Regions from separate parts of the Neorhizobium galegae bv. orientalis str. HAMBI 540 genome, predicted to be linked through region 4. Evidence: predicted binding sites of a transcription regulator. Region 4 holds the regulator's gene; each other region holds the start of a gene.
What was found. The regulator PhoB, encoded in region 4, activates phosphate uptake and scavenging genes when phosphate is short. The targets are predictions, from matches to a motif close to TGTCATNNANCTGTCAT.
Positions count from the first base shown of each region.

Region 1: the regulator PhoB is predicted to act here: its motif matches at 2,688-2,704, upstream of RG540_RS18410 (DUF2794 domain-containing protein).
Region 2: the regulator PhoB is predicted to act here: its motif matches at 1,460-1,476, upstream of RG540_RS05420 (esterase-like activity of phytase family protein).
Region 3: the regulator PhoB is predicted to act here: its motif matches at 1,882-1,898, upstream of ppk2 (polyphosphate kinase 2).

Region 1 covers NZ_HG938353.1:3,780,341-3,784,113, forward strand. The annotation lists gene RG540_RS18395 (ABC transporter permease) at 1-587, shown strand, start outside; gene RG540_RS18400 (Bax inhibitor-1/YccA family protein) at 822-1,604, shown strand; gene RG540_RS18405 (GNAT family N-acetyltransferase) at 1,711-2,268, shown strand; gene RG540_RS18410 (DUF2794 domain-containing protein) at 2,278-2,667, opposite strand; gene RG540_RS18415 (DUF1223 domain-containing protein) at 2,960-3,709, opposite strand.
Region 2 covers NZ_HG938353.1:1,059,430-1,063,202, reverse strand. The annotation lists gene RG540_RS05435 (hypothetical protein) at 1-101, shown strand, start outside; gene RG540_RS05430 (DUF2000 family protein) at 73-480, opposite strand; gene RG540_RS05425 (AraC family transcriptional regulator) at 647-1,435, shown strand; gene RG540_RS05420 (esterase-like activity of phytase family protein) at 1,563-2,921, shown strand; gene RG540_RS05415 (NmrA/HSCARG family protein) at 3,199-3,773, shown strand, end outside.
Region 3 covers NZ_HG938353.1:3,814,000-3,817,772, forward strand. The annotation lists gene RG540_RS18575 (multidrug effflux MFS transporter) at 1-726, shown strand, start outside; gene ppk2 (polyphosphate kinase 2) at 923-1,837, opposite strand; gene leuC (3-isopropylmalate dehydratase large subunit) at 2,160-3,569, shown strand; gene RG540_RS18590 (L,D-transpeptidase family protein) at 3,633-3,773, opposite strand, start outside.
Region 4 covers NZ_HG938353.1:110,739-114,511, reverse strand. The annotation lists gene RG540_RS00585 (aspartate aminotransferase family protein) at 1-73, opposite strand, end outside; gene RG540_RS00580 (GcrA family cell cycle regulator) at 482-1,018, shown strand; gene RG540_RS00575 (PACE efflux transporter) at 1,207-1,644, shown strand; gene phoB (phosphate regulon transcriptional regulator PhoB) at 1,654-2,337, opposite strand; gene phoU (phosphate signaling complex protein PhoU) at 2,359-3,072, opposite strand; gene pstB (phosphate ABC transporter ATP-binding protein PstB) at 3,118-3,773, opposite strand, start outside.

The DNA.
Region 1 (3,773 bases), 980 kb from region 4:
TGTCGATCAATTTCGTGATGATCTTCTCGCCGAACACGTTTCGCGGCGCGCCGCATGCCTGGCTCGCGACGTTGAGCGACCCTTCGGCCACCGCCCAACAGGAAGCCTCGATCCTGCGCGCCGTCACCAACGCCTATCCGACCATCACCAGCGTCCGGGTGAAGGATGCGATCGACATCGTCGACCAGCTCGTCGGCCAGCTCGCGACCGCGATCCGGGCCGCTGCCGCCGTTGCGCTGATCGCCTCGGTGCTGGTGCTTGCCGGTGCGCTCGCCGCCGGCAACCGGGCTCGCACCCATGACGCCGTCATCCTGAAAACGCTCGGCGGCACGCGCGGCATGCTGATGCGCGCCTTCAGCTACGAATATATGATCCTAGGCGCGGCAACCGCGCTCTTCGCACTCGTCGCCGGCGGCCTCTCCGCCTGGTTCGTGGTCAGCCGCATCATGCGGCTTCAATCGGTCTTCCTGCCTGATGTTGCGGTGCTGACGCTCGCCGTTTCGCTGGTACTGACGGTCGGAATAGGCCTTGCCGGCACCTGGCGCATATTAGGGCAGAAAGCCGCACCTGTGCTGCGCGAGCTCTAATTCGTCCAGAGGTAGTATTTCGCGTTAACTCACGGATCAAATTCCCGTCAGAACGTCCCATAGGTTGCTAAATAGCGCCTATGGCTTGCGTTTTTCGCTTGGCGCACCTCTTGTATGTGAAGCGATCTCGCATCATATTTATGCGCAGGCTTGCTGGAGCTCCGCAGCGGCGCCTGGGTCCGTGAAAAAGGGGGCCCGACACCGTGAATAATTCCGGAGCTTAAAGAGGAAACAATGGCTGACTTTAACAACTACCAGACCCGGGCGGCGCAGGGTCGCGCCCAGTCCGGCGCGATGATCGATGAAGGCCTGCGCGCCTACATGCTCAAGGTCTACAACCTGATGGCTGTCGGCTTGGCTATCACCGGTATCGCCGCTTATGGTATCTCGGCCCTCGCAACGACGACGGATGCAGCTGCAGCTGTCGCCCGGCTTCCGAACGGCATCCTGCTGACCAGCCTTGGCGCTGCGATCTACGGTTCGCCGCTTCGCTGGGTCGTCATGCTCGCACCGCTCGCCGTGGTGTTCTTCCTGAGCTTCCGCGTTCATAAGATGAGCGTCGGCGCTGCTCAGAGCACCTTCTGGGGCTATGCGGCTCTGATGGGTCTGTCGCTGTCGTCGATCTTCCTGGTCTACACGGCCCAGAGCATCGTTCAGACATTCTTCATCACCGCTGCTTCCTTCGGCGCGCTGTCGCTTTACGGCTACACAACGAAGAGAAGCCTGTCGGGCATGGGCTCGTTCCTGATCATGGGCCTGTTCGGCCTGATCATCGCCTCGATCGTCAACATCTTCCTGGCGTCTTCCGCGCTCGGCTTTGCGATCTCCGCGATTGGTGTTCTGATTTTCGCAGGCCTCACCGCCTACGATACCCAGAAGATCAAGGAAATGTACTTTGACGGCGACGACGTCGCGGTTGCTGGCCGCAAGGCCATCATGGGCGCTCTGACCCTTTACCTCGACTTCATCAACCTCTTCACGTTCCTCCTCCAGTTCCTGGGCAACCGGAACAACTAATCTCGAGGAACTCGAACAGGAAAAGGCGGCCTCCGGGTCGCCTTTTTTGTTGCCCGGCTTCGCGTTGCGGCATAGGCTTGGCCATTCCTTTCAACGGCCTGCCTCAATGACATTCCATCTCCGCGACGCCTCCCCCGCCGATCTTCCGACCATCACCGAGATCTATCGCGACAGCGTGCTGAACGGCACCGCAAGTTACGAGATCTTACCCCCGGACCAGGCTGAGATGACGGCTCGCTTCGAGGCGATCCGTGCCAAGGGGTATCCCTATATCGCAGCGGAACAGGAAGACGGCACGCTCCTCGGTTACGCCTACGCATCGGCCTTCCGGACCCGCCCCGCCTATCGCTGGCTGGTCGAGGATTCGATCTATCTGGCGCCGGAAGCGCGCGGCAAGGGCGTCGGCAAGGCGCTGCTCAAGGAATTGCTGGTGCGCTGCGAGGCGCTTGGTTTCCGCCAGATGGTCGCCGTCATCGGCGGCGCGAGCCCGGCGTCCGTGGCACTCCATCGCGGCCTCGGTTTCGAACTGACCGGCACCCTGAAGGGCACCGGCTTCAAACACGGAAAATGGCAGGATACCGTGCTGATGCAGGCAGCCCTCGGCGAAGGCAACGAAACCGATCCGGATCCCAGCGTCTATCCGGGTTCGCTGTTTACCGAGTAGCAATCAGCGTCAGTCGATCAGTTTCAGCACCTTGTCGAACACCTTGAGCACCTGCGGCAGCTCATGGCCGCGCTTCATGATCAACCCGTGGGTGTTCGTCACGGAATAGGCGCCCTGCTTGGCGGCAAGCTTCGGGTTCTTTTCGATTCGGAACAGCGGCGTCTCGCCCGAGCGCTTGAAAATGGAGAACACCGCCCGATCCTTGAGGTGATCGATAGCGTAGTCCTTCCATTCTCCCTCGCCGACCATGCGGCCGTAAATCCTCAAGATTGCGTCGAGTTCGCGCCGGTGGAAGGTGACCGGCGCAGGATCGAGATTCTGCCGATATTCACTGAGATCGACGACGACGGCTGTGTCCCGGGATCTCTGGCCCCCCGGCAAATCCGGCTGATCTGTCATCAAGACTCCCAAATCGTCAAATGTCAGAGACATGACAGTTTGCCCGAGAGGCTGCAAAAATCAACCCCGGCAATTTCGCCAGGGACGAACCGCACGATTTTATTGTTGCCCCATTTCGAACAAAAGAGTGCCCGATTTCGAAGCGAAATTGACGATGTTGGTTGGCGCCGTTTTCAGCGCCATATGGCCCGGTCTGGTGCATTGACCCTTACCCCCAGCCCCCCAATGTTATTGGATCGGGCCGCCAACAAGAATTCACATACAGTCAGCCAGTCCTGAACCGCGCCTGCGGTCAGTAGTTTTTGCGACCCACCATCAATACCGTCGCGCCGAGAATGGCTGCCGGTTCGCCGCCCGGACCGGAGGTCTGCAGCAGGATCGCGCAACCGTCCTTCTTGGACTTGCCCATCAGCTTGCCCGGCAAGGTCAGCTTCATGCTCTGGCCGTTCCAGGTGCCGACCGACTGCACGTCATAGACGGCGTGCCAATATTCCATGTTCTTGCCGCTGTTTTCACCCTTGGTGACATCCACCTGCTGGCGCTTGGTGAAGTAGGCAACGACGACATCCGCCTGTCCCTTGCCGTTGCCGATCTCGATCTCGATCTCGTCGCCGCGCATCGCAGCGGTGACCGGAACGTCGAGCCCCTTGCCGTTCTGGCCGAGCATCTTCACCTTGTCATTGATGACCGTGAGGTCCGTGCCCTTGACATGATCGCGGCCGTTGATGACCGCCTGCGGAGTATAGACGCCGCTGCGTCCGAGCGACTTGGCATAACCATATTGCCGCTCGGTATTTTCCTTGGAGCTCAGCGTATCGGTCCAGCCGAGATAGTTCCAGTAGTCGACGTGGTAGGAGAGCACGACCATGTCGCCCTGCGCCACCAGCTCGCCCAGCGCTGCGTCGGCCGGCGGGCAGGAAGAACACCCCTGAGAGGTGAAAAGCTCGATCACGCCCTTCGGCGCTCTCACCTCTCCCGCAAATGCAGCGCCCGCATAAAACAGGCCCGCAACAAGGAGTACGGAGCGAAAACGAAAGGGCATGGGTGGTGGACCTCTTTATCAGGGCAACTGTTATCCACGATTGCTCGCGGCGATCAAGGGCCTA
Region 2 (3,773 bases), 950 kb from region 4:
CCGCCTATGTGGTGGCCTCGACCACGCCGATCGCCGCGCTCTGGGTCATTCCGAAGACCATGTTCTTCGCCGTCAGGCATGCATTTTCGAGCCTTTGGTGATCTTGTCGACGATCTTCTTCTCAGTCCTGATCGCGATGCCCACCAGCTTCGCATCCTCCGGCGAGAATTGCGCGAACACCTCGCGGTTGGCCGCATCATGGCCGGTAGAGAACATCTCCTCGACATAGGCCGACGTCGTCACCTCCCGTTCCAGCGACCGCCGGTGAATGGTGCGCAGCGTCTCCTGGTCGGCGGCCAGCACCACGATCGGCTGAATGCTCATCGGATTGTAGACATGACCTGCCGCATCCCGATATGCTTCACCAATGATCGCGGGATTTTGCGCGATGATGCCGCTCGTCAGAAACGCGGTTACATTGAGCTCCTGCCAGGGGGCGAGGTCATCGCGAAGCACGATCGCGATCTTGGTATCGAACATGAAGAACAACTCCGTCGAAGGTTATGCCAAAGGCCATGCAATGACAGACGAGATAGCGGCGGCGGATGCGGCCGGTCTTGAACGTTCGTGCAGCTCGGGAGCCACGGCTGGCGGCAGCGCAAGAGGCGCGCCTGACGGCAGCGCAAGAGGCGCGCCTGACGGCATCATCCAGGCCCCGTCCTCGCGCGGCATCGAGCGGATCGAGGCTCGCTTCCATGGCAACGGTTTCGAGCCGCATCGCCACGACACCTATGCGATCGGGCTGACACTCTCCGGCGTGCAGACCTTCCAGTATCGCGGTGCCGCCCGCGCCAGCCTGCCCGGCAATGTCATCGTGCTGCATCCGGACGAGGTGCATGACGGTGCGGCCGGCACCGACGACGGCCTGCGCTACCGCATGCTCTACCTGCCGCCGGAACGGCTGATCGAGGCGGCCGGCGGTTCGCGCGGCCTGCCCTTCGTGCCGGATCCCATCATAGCGGATGCGGGATTCCGGCAGTGTCTTACCGAAGCCTTGGACGATCTCGAAGCCGAGCCGCAGGACCTGCTGCTCGACGACCTGATCGGCCGCATAGCCACAAGCCTCTGGCACCATGCCGACGGCAAGGGCAGCGTTGCCGGCACGCCGCGGGCACAACAGGCGGTTCTGCGCTGCCGCGATTACCTACAGGCGAATTCGGAGCGGGTCGTCTCTTCCGAAGAACTCGAAGAGGTGAGCGGTTTCGATCGCTACACGACCGCCAGGCAGTTCAGGAAGCTTCTCGGCACCAGTCCGCACCGCTATCTCGTCATGCGCCGGCTCGACCGGGCGAAGGTCCTGCTGTCACAAGGCGGCAGCCTGGCGGATATCGCGGCCGATACGGGCTTTGCCGACCAGGCGCATTTCACCCGTCATTTCAAGAAGACGTTCGGCATGACGCCAGGCCGCTGGATGGCGCTTCGCAGGAGCGCCTGAGGCCGCCGGCCTTTGTGAAATTTCAGTCATCAAAGCTTCATCGAAGCGTCAATCTTCCATCACCTCGCCGTCATGCACTCACCTTAACCGGTTGGCGTCTTTGACACGCCAACCAACAGGTGATCCCATGACCAAATTTCTGCTTGCTACCGTAGCGCTTGCCGCGCTGATCGGCGGCTCCGCTTCTGCTGACGACAAGGTTTTCCCGGCCAAGCTCACCGGCCAGGCGATCCTTCCCGCCAACACGGTCGTTCCGGCTCCGGCCGATGCGCCGGCGTTCCTCAAGACCTCCGGCAAGTTCACCACCGCCGACCGCAAGCGCACCGACGCCCTCGCCACCCTGCCGGGCAAGGACGGCGCCCGCATCACCGACGTTAAGCTGCCGCTCGACGGCCAGCCGGTCCAGGGCTTTTCCGGCATCAAGACGATGGCTGACGGCACCTTCTGGACGCTGTCGGACAATGGTTTCGGCTCGAAGTTCAACTCGTCCGACTCGATGCTCTTCCTGCACCAGATGAAGTTCGACTGGGCCACCAACAAGGCTGAAGTCGTCAAGAACGTCTTCCTCTCCGACCCGAACAAGATCGCTCCGTTTCCGATCGTCACCGAAGCCACCGAAACCCGTTACCTGACCGGCGCCGATTTCGACATCGAATCCGTGCAGCCGGTCGCCGACGGCTTCTGGCTCGGCGATGAATTCGGCCCTTATCTCCTCAAGGTCGACACCCAGGGCCGCTTGACCGACGTCATCGCTACCACCGTCGACGGCAAGCTGGTGCTTTCGCCGGACAACCCGCTCATCCAGCTGCCGGGCAACCCTGCTGCCAAGATGCCGGTCTTCAACCTGAAGCGTTCCGGCGGCTTCGAGGGCCTCGCTATGGCGAAGGACGGCTCCAAGCTCTACGGCCTGCTCGAAGGCCCGCTCTACAAGGACGACGGCCAGGTCGAACAGGCTGACGGCAAGACCGCCATCCGCGTCATCGAATTCGACGTCGCCTCCAAGAAGTGGACCGGCCGTTCGTGGCTGTATCCGTTCGCCGACAAGGGCGCCGCGATCGGCGATTTCAACATGATCGATGCCTCAACCGCCCTCGTGATCGAGCGCGACAATGGCGCCGGCACCAAGGACAAGGCCTGCGCCGATTCGAAACAGCCGAAGCCGGATTGCTTCGACGTTCCGGCCGAGTTGAAGCGTGTCTACAAGATCGAGTTCAACGACGCCAATGTCGGCAAGGCCGTTCGCAAGATCGGTTATATCGACCTGATGAACATCCAGGACCCGGACAACAAGAAGAAGGTCGGCAGCGTCGCCGGCGTCTACGACATGCCGTTCGTGACGATCGAGAACGTCGACGTGATCGACGCCACCCACATCATCATCGGCAACGACAACAACCTCCCCTTCTCGGCAGGCCGCGCCGTCGACAAGGCCGACAACAATGAGTTCAGCGTGCTCGAAGTCGGCGAATTCATGTCTGCTAAGTAATTAGCAGGCGTCCCAACAGCGAAAAGCGTCCGGTGAAAGCCGGGCGCTCTTTTTGTTTGGGACACGGGGATAGAGCAGTGGCCTACGCAGGTGTTTCACCGGCGCCATTCATCCATTAAATGGCATTATGTTATGTATTTCGCACATCTACAGCAATAAAGCGTGTTGAGATAGGGTCTCCGTCATTGAGGTGGCGGCATGGGCTGACAGCTCTTGCCGCAACGTGAGCTTGCCTGCGTAGTCGGTAGCCAGTGACTGGAAAGGTTTGAACTCAAAAATGTCCACAAAAGAGAAGCCACTTATCGCGATTGTCGGGGCAACGAGCAAACAGGGGCGAAGCGTAGCCGCGACACTCCTTCGTAGCGAGCGTTTCCGTGTACGTGCTTTAACCCGGAAAAAAGATTCAACCGAGGCTTTAAGCCTGGAAAAACTCGGTGCCGAAATCGTGACAGTCCCTCTTGAACCTGGTTCTCAGAAGGATCTCATTGCTGCATTCAAGGGCGCGGATGGCGCATTTCTGATGACGCCACCCATCGCCCCGCCGCAGACAACCGAGGCTCCTCTCGGCCGTGAAATGGCGGATGCCACAGTTGAGGCAGGCGTCGGGCATATTGTGTTCAGCACCCTTGAGAATGTCGACAAGATCTCGGCCGGGACGAAGTATGCCCCGCACTTTACCGACAAAGCGTGCGTTGCAGACTACATTCGCGGCCTGCCGATCTCTCATTCCTTCATAATGCCGGCATTCTTTTACACAAACCTTCTCGAGTATTATGTGCCGCGCTTGGAGGGGGATACTCTGCTCTTGCCGGTTTATCTTCCTGAGGATTTCCGAGCGCCTTTTGTCGATCC
Region 3 (3,773 bases), 940 kb from region 4:
GAGCTGTTCGGGTGGCGATCGAGCTTCGTTGTTTTCGTGATCCTTGGAGTAGCCGCCTTTGTTTTATCTATGCACGAGTTAAAGGGAGTTCTTGCGCCGCACCGGTCGAAAACAAAATACCTCGCCTCTTATGGGCAACTTCTCGGCTCGGCTCGTTTCTGGGCTTACACCCTATGCATGGCCTGCTCGATGGGGGTGCTTTATGTATTCTTGGGAGGAGCCCCGTTGGTAATCGGCGACGCACTCGGTGGATCGAGCGCAAAGCTCGGTTTTTACATGGGGCTGGTCCCTGCCGGCTTTATCCTGGGTAGCTATCTCGCTGGCCGATACGCTTCGAAGAAGTCGCTAGGCGCGATTCTGGTTTTTGCCCGGCTTCTGACATGCACAGGATTGCTGCTCGGCTTGATCCTGGCGATACTTGACCTGACGCACGTTCTCGCCTTCTTCGGACCTTGCATCCTCATCGGCGTAGGCAACGGGTTGACCATGCCGGCAGCCAATAGCGGCGCAATGTCTGTACGGTCTGATCTTATTGGCACCGCTGCGGGGCTAGCCGCCGCCATGAGAATTGCAGGCGGAGCCATCGTAGCTTCTATCGCCGGTCTGTTCCTTCCGGATTCTGTCCATGCGCTTTTCATTATGATGCTGGCATCCGCCTCGCTCGCACTGCTTGCGGCGTTGTATGCGGCTCATCTCGATCGGCGTGTTTCCCTGTCTCTTTTATAGCTGCGACCAATTTCATCCATCTCAAAGAGAGACTAAGGAATTGCCTCATCAGCCCGAAAGCCGCCTGTAAATTCCTGTCGCAAAACTCTTTCGGAAAAGTCAGAGTTTTGCGACAGACGGTGTCCACATTTCAGTTACGGACTGGCGCCTAAAGGCCCCGAGTTGTTTTACTCTCCTCGAGCGCCAGACAACGGCGTCAGTACGCTTCCGGAACGTACATGTCCGCTGGCACCGGATGACGGATGTAATCGTCGTTCCGAACGCGGCCCGGCAGGTCGATCTGCTCCTTCGGCACGGTCTCGTAGGGCACCTGGGCGAGAAGATGGGAGATCATGTTGAGCCGCGCCTTCTTCTTGTCGACGGCCTGCACCACCCACCACGGCGCTTCCGGGATGTGGGTGCGCTGGAGCATCTCTTCCTTGGCCTTGGTATATTCTTCCCAGTGGACGCGGCTTTCGAGATCCATCGGCGACAGCTTCCATTGCTTCAGCGGATCGTGGATGCGCATCTTGAAGCGGAATTCCTGCTCCTCGTCGGTGATCGAGAACCAGTACTTGACGAGGATGATGCCGGAGCGGACCAGCATGCGCTCGAATTCCGGCACCGAGCGGAAGAATTCTTCCAGCTCGTCCTTGGTGCAGAAGCCCATCACCCGCTCGACGCCGGCGCGGTTGTACCAGGAGCGGTCGAACAGCACCATTTCGCCGGCCGTCGGCAGATGCGGCACGTAGCGCTGGAAATACCACTGGCTGCGCTCCCGCTCGGTCGGCGCCGGAAGGGCGACGGTGCGGCAGACGCGCGGATTGAGGCGCTGGGTGACGCGTTTGATGGCGCCGCCTTTGCCGGCCGAGTCGCGCCCTTCGAACAGCACGACCATCTTCAGCTTCTTGTATTGCACCCAGTCCTGCAGGCGGACGAGCTCGTGCTGGAGGCGGAACAGCTCGCGGAAGTAGATGCGGCGGTCGATCGTCGCCTCGGCGGGCTCGGACATGCCTTCGGCGACCAGCTCGTCGAGCCGGTCCTCTTCCATCTGCATTTCCAGCTCTTCATCGAAGCTGTCGGCGATCTCTTCCTTGATGCGGCTGAGCTGGTCTTGCATGGGTTCGGACATCTTGGCATTCCTCCGTTATGGAAACTGAGATCAACCACGTTTCCGCGAAAGCTTTATGACAGAGATGCGACAGATTTCCCGCAACGCAATTCGATTGCCGATTTCTTCGGAAACTGGTATTCCAGCCGCCATGGGATCGAAATTCGGATGCCTCGCGAACCAGATTGTCGTGCTGCAGGACCACAAGCGTCTGCCGGCACGCTTTTTCGCGCGGGTGTCCGGGGCGCTTTGCGACCGACTTAGCTGACCTTCCTCAGCTTGAGGCAGCCTCGTGCTGCCGGATACCCATTTCCTGTTTCAGTCAGCTTAACGGACAGCAGCCATGAGCGCACCTCGCACCCTTTATGACAAGATCTGGGACGACCACGTCGTTTCCGAGGATGAGAACCACACCTGTCTTCTCTACATCGACCGTCACCTCGTTCACGAAGTGACGTCGCCGCAGGCCTTCGAAGGCCTGCGCATCGCCGGCCGTAAGGTCCGCGCTCCGGAAAAGACGCTTGCCGTCGTCGACCACAACGTGCCAACTACCGCCGACCGCCACGAAGGCATCAAGAACGAGGAAAGCCGCATCCAGGTGGAGGCGCTTGCCCAGAACGCCCGCGATTTCGGCGTCGAATATTATTCGGAAAAGGACGTTCGCCAGGGCATCGTCCACATCGTCGGCCCCGAACAGGGTTTTACCCTGCCGGGCATGACCATCGTCTGCGGCGACAGCCACACCTCGACCCACGGCGCTTTCGGCGCGCTGGCGCATGGCATCGGCACGTCTGAAGTCGAGCACGTGCTCGCCACCCAGACGCTGGTGCAGAAGAAGGCGAAGAACATGCTGGTGCGCGTCGACGGCCAACTGCCGCCGGGCGTCACCGCCAAGGACATCATCCTTGCCATCATCGGCGAAATCGGCACCGCCGGCGGCACCGGCCACGTCATCGAATTCGCCGGCGAGGCGATCCGGGCGCTCTCCATGGAAGGCCGCATGACGGTCTGCAACATGACGATCGAAGGCGGCGCCCGCGCCGGCCTGATCGCGCCGGACGAAAAGACTTTCGAATACATCAAGGACAAGCCGCGCGCGCCGAAGGGCAAGGCCTGGGACATGGCGCTCGACTACTGGAAGACCCTGCAGACGGACGAAGGCGCGCATTTCGACAAGGTCGTCGTGCTCAACGCCGCCAACCTGCCGCCGATCGTCTCCTGGGGCTCCTCGCCGGAAGACGTGATCTCGGTTGAAGGTTCCGTTCCGAACCCGGACGACATCCCGGACGAAACCAAGCGCACTTCGAAATGGCGCGCTCTGGACTATATGGGCCTGAAGCCGGGCACCAAGATCACCGATATCGCCATCGACCGTGTCTTCATCGGCTCCTGCACCAACGGCCGCATCGAAGACCTGCGTGCTGCCGCCAAGGTGGTCGAAGGCCGCACGGTCGCATCGACCGTATCGGCCATGGTCGTTCCGGGCTCGGGCATCGTCAAGGAACAGGCGGAAGCCGAAGGCCTCGACAAGATCTTCAAGGACGCCGGTTTCGAATGGCGCGAGCCGGGCTGCTCGATGTGCCTGGCGATGAACGACGACCGCCTGAAGCCGGGCGAGCGCTGCGCCTCCACCTCGAACCGCAATTTCGAGGGCCGCCAGGGTTACAAGGGCCGCACCCATCTCGTCTCGCCGGCCATGGCCGCCGCAGCCGCAGTCGCGGGTCACTTCGTCGATATCCGCGAGTGGAAATAAGCGTCTTCCAGCCTTGATTTCGAGATGCCCGGCCCTCAGCGCCGGGCATTTTCGTTTCAGGCCTTAGCCGAGAACCCTCACCACCGTACCCTTGCGCATGAAGCGGATGAGCCGCTTCATGTCGGGAAGGCTGACAGCGATGCAGCCGGCGGTCGGCTGGTAGCCGGGCTTGATGAGGTGGAAGAAGATCGCCGAGCCGCGGTT
Region 4 (3,773 bases):
GCCATACGCCCTCGCCGCGTTCAAAACGCAGCGGAGCCCGGGCAAACGTGTCGAAAAGCGCGGCTTCAGCCATGGCGACATCACTCCTCTAGGCAGTCAAAAAAGGCCGACAAAACCGGCCAGAAAAACCAAAAATGCCGCCCACTGGGCGGCGGAGGCACTATCGTGGTTTAGGCCGTCAATGTCAACAAAGCTCGGTGTTTTAGGCGTGTTACGACCGGAAACCGACAGGTGCTGGCTTCTGTGACAAAAAAGACTCTCCATCACAGCAAGTTGGGGAAAACCACGAAATCGAATCCCGCAGATTCCTCCGACTCTTGCCACGGAGTCAGCCTCACACTAGGTTAAAGATCAATTACTAGACTGCATGCGGCGGAACTAGTCACCTCAAGCATAGATATAGTGGGTGCTGTGAAATGATTTTCGCAGTAAAGGTGGACGGATTCTGCATGCCAGCGGCGTTCAAAGGCGGAGAACGGGCATGAACTGGACAGACGAGCGTGTCGAGAAGCTCAAAAGATTGTGGTCGGAGGGCCTGAGTGCCAGCCAGATCGCTGCACAACTGGGAGGCGTAAGCCGCAATGCCGTGATCGGCAAGGTGCATCGCCTCTGCCTGCCGGGCCGCGCGAAAGCCGGCGGTACGGTTGCGACCGGCCGCGCATCGGCTGCCAAGCGGACGACATCGGCGCCGCGGGCTCCGAACTATGCGTCGCGCGTCACGACCCGGACCGTTACCCGCGCCGTCGGCGCGACGATGGTCAAGGAAGAGATCGAGATCGAACCCTACCAGGAGATGGAATATCGTCCTGCTTCCAACGTGGTGGTGCCGATCTCCCGTCGCCTTGCATTGACGGAACTCACCGAGCGCACCTGCAAGTGGCCGGTCGGCGACCCGCTCAAGGAAGACTTCCACTTCTGCGGCTGTGAATCCCCGGATGCATCGCCCTATTGCGGTTATCACGCAAAGCTCGCCTACCAGCCGGTCAACGAGCGCCGCAAGGTTGCCGCTCGGGTCTGAGCGGCGGCGCGACACGAGGGCGAAATCGAAGGCGGGCTCAAGGCCCGCTTTTTTGTTGTGCATGGCAGATATGCCGGCCAAGTCTTGCTCCGGATCGGCATTACGCCTATCTAAAAGGCAGCGAGGACGACCTCCCCCATTCGGGCAGAAACTCCGGGACGGCCCGGAAAGCACCCCAGGAGGTCATCATGCGCACGACACGCGACCGTATCCGCCATGCCATCAGCTTCGAACTGATCGGGCTTGCTCTCATCACACCGCTCGGCTCCTTCGCCTTCGGCATGCCGGCCGCCGATATCGGCGTGGTCGGCATCGGCAGCGCGACGATCGCCACCGGCTGGAACTATCTCTACAATCTCGGCTTCGACCACCTGATGCAGCGCTTTACCGGCGGCACGCAGAAAAACACCGCCATACGCGTGGCGCATGCGGTGCTGTTCGAACTTGGACTGCTGATCGCGCTTCTGCCGCTGATCGCCTGGTATCTCGGTATAAGCCTCGTCCATGCGCTGACGATGGACGTGTCGTTCGCAGTCTTCTACGTGGTCTATGCCTTCGTGTTCAACTGGGCCTACGACCGGATCTTTCCGTTGCCGGAATGGCAGCGGCAGACCGAGGCGGCTTAAAGCCGCCTCTCAGGATTCCATTGAATAACCCGCGCCGCGGACGGTGCGGATGACATCCTGCATATTGGAGAAGTTGAGCGCCTTCCTGAGACGCCCGACATGCACGTCGACGGTGCGCTCGTCGACATAGATGTCGTGACCCCAGACGCCGTCCAGAAGCTGCGACCGCGAGAACACGCGGCCGGGCGAGGCCATCAGGAATTCCAGCAGGCGGAACTCGGTCGGGCCAAGGCGCACTTCGCGGCTCTTGCGGTGAACGCGATGAGTTTCCCTGTCGAGTTCGATATCGCCGCAGCGGAGCACGCTGGAGAGCACTTCGGGACGGGCGCGGCGAAGCATCGCCTTGACGCGGGCCATCAGCTCCGGCGTCGAGAAAGGCTTCACCACATAGTCGTCGGCGCCGGTGGCGAGGCCGCGAACACGTTCGCTCTCCTCGCCGCGGGCCGTCAGCATGATGATCGGCAGGCGCTCGGTTTCCGGGCGCATGCGCAGCCGGCGGCAGAGTTCGATGCCGGAAACGCCGGGCAGCATCCAGTCCAGGATCAGGAGGTCGGGTACCCGCTCCTGAAGCCGAATTTCGGCTTCGTCGCCCCGCAAAACGGTATCGACCTCATAACCCTCGGCTTCCAGATTGTAGCGAAGAAGCACGCTCAGCGCTTCTTCGTCTTCTACGACAGCAATTTTCGGCAGCATTCTTGGTCTGCTCCGTCAGTTCTATTCGGTGATCGCGCCGAGCGTGTTCGACGAGTCGTCCTTCGGACGATCGCCTTCCGGCTGGGCACCGGTCGTCATGTAGTAGATGGTCTCGGCGATGTTGGTGGCGTGGTCGCCGATGCGCTCGATGTTCTTGGCGCAGAACAGCAGATGCGTGCAGGTGGTGATGTTGCGCGGATCCTCCATCATGTAGGTGAGGAGCTCGCGGAACAGCGAGGTGTACATCGCGTCGATTTCCTCGTCGCGGCTGCGGATCGCCTCGGCCTTTTCCGCCGAACGCGTCGAGTAAACGTCGAGGACGTCCTTGAGCTGCACGAGGGCGAGGTCGGAGAGATGCTCCAGGCCGCGGGCGAGCTTGCGCGGCACGCCGGTGCCCTGAACCGCGATGACGCGCTTGGCGGTGTTCTTGCCAAGGTCGCCGACGCGCTCCAGATCGGAGGCGATGCGCAACGAACCGACGATCTCGCGAAGGTCGGCTGCAACCGGCTGGCGTCTGGCAATCGTGATGATCGCCTTGTCACCGATCTCACGCTCGGCGTGATCGAGGATCACGTCGTCGGAAATGACCTTCTGGGCGAGTGCGGCGTCGGAATTGACCAGCGCGCGCACGGCGTCCGAGCACATCTGCTCGGCGAGTCCGCCCATTTCAGAAATGCGGCGGCTCAAGTATTTCAGTTCGTCGTCATAAGCCGACAGGATATGGGTCGATGCCATCTTCTAGTCCTCAAAATTGATTTTCAGGCGGCACAGTCGGCTGGGTCAGCCGAAACGGCCCATGATGTAATCCTGGGTGCGCTGGTCGTCGGGATTGGTGAACATCTTGTCGGTGTCGTTCTCCTCGACGAGCTGGCCGAGATGGAACATGGCGGTGCGCTGCGAGACGCGGGCAGCCTGCTGCATCGAGTGCGTCACGATGACGATCGTGTAGTTGGCACGAAGTTCATGGATGAGCTCTTCTACCTTGGCGGTCGCGATCGGATCGAGAGCCGAGCATGGTTCGTCCATGAGGATGACTTCGGGCGACACGGCGATCGCGCGGGCGATGCACAGACGCTGCTGCTGACCGCCGGAGAGACCGGTGCCGGATTCATGCAGGCGATCCTTGACTTCGGTCCAGAGGCCGGCGCGCTGCAGGCTCGCCTCGACGATCTGATCCATGTCGGCCTTATTCTTGGAAAGGCCGTGGATACGCGGACCGTAGGAAATGTTCTCGTAGATGGTCTTCGGGAACGGGTTCGGCTTCTGGAAAACCATGCCGACGCGGGCGCGAAGTTCCACGACGTCGATGTTATTGTCGTAGATATCGTCCGTGTCGAGGGTGATCTTGCCGGTGACGCGGCAATTCTCGATCGTGTCGTTCATGCGGTTGAGGCAGCGCAGGAAGGTGGACTTGCCGCAACCGGAAGGACCGATGA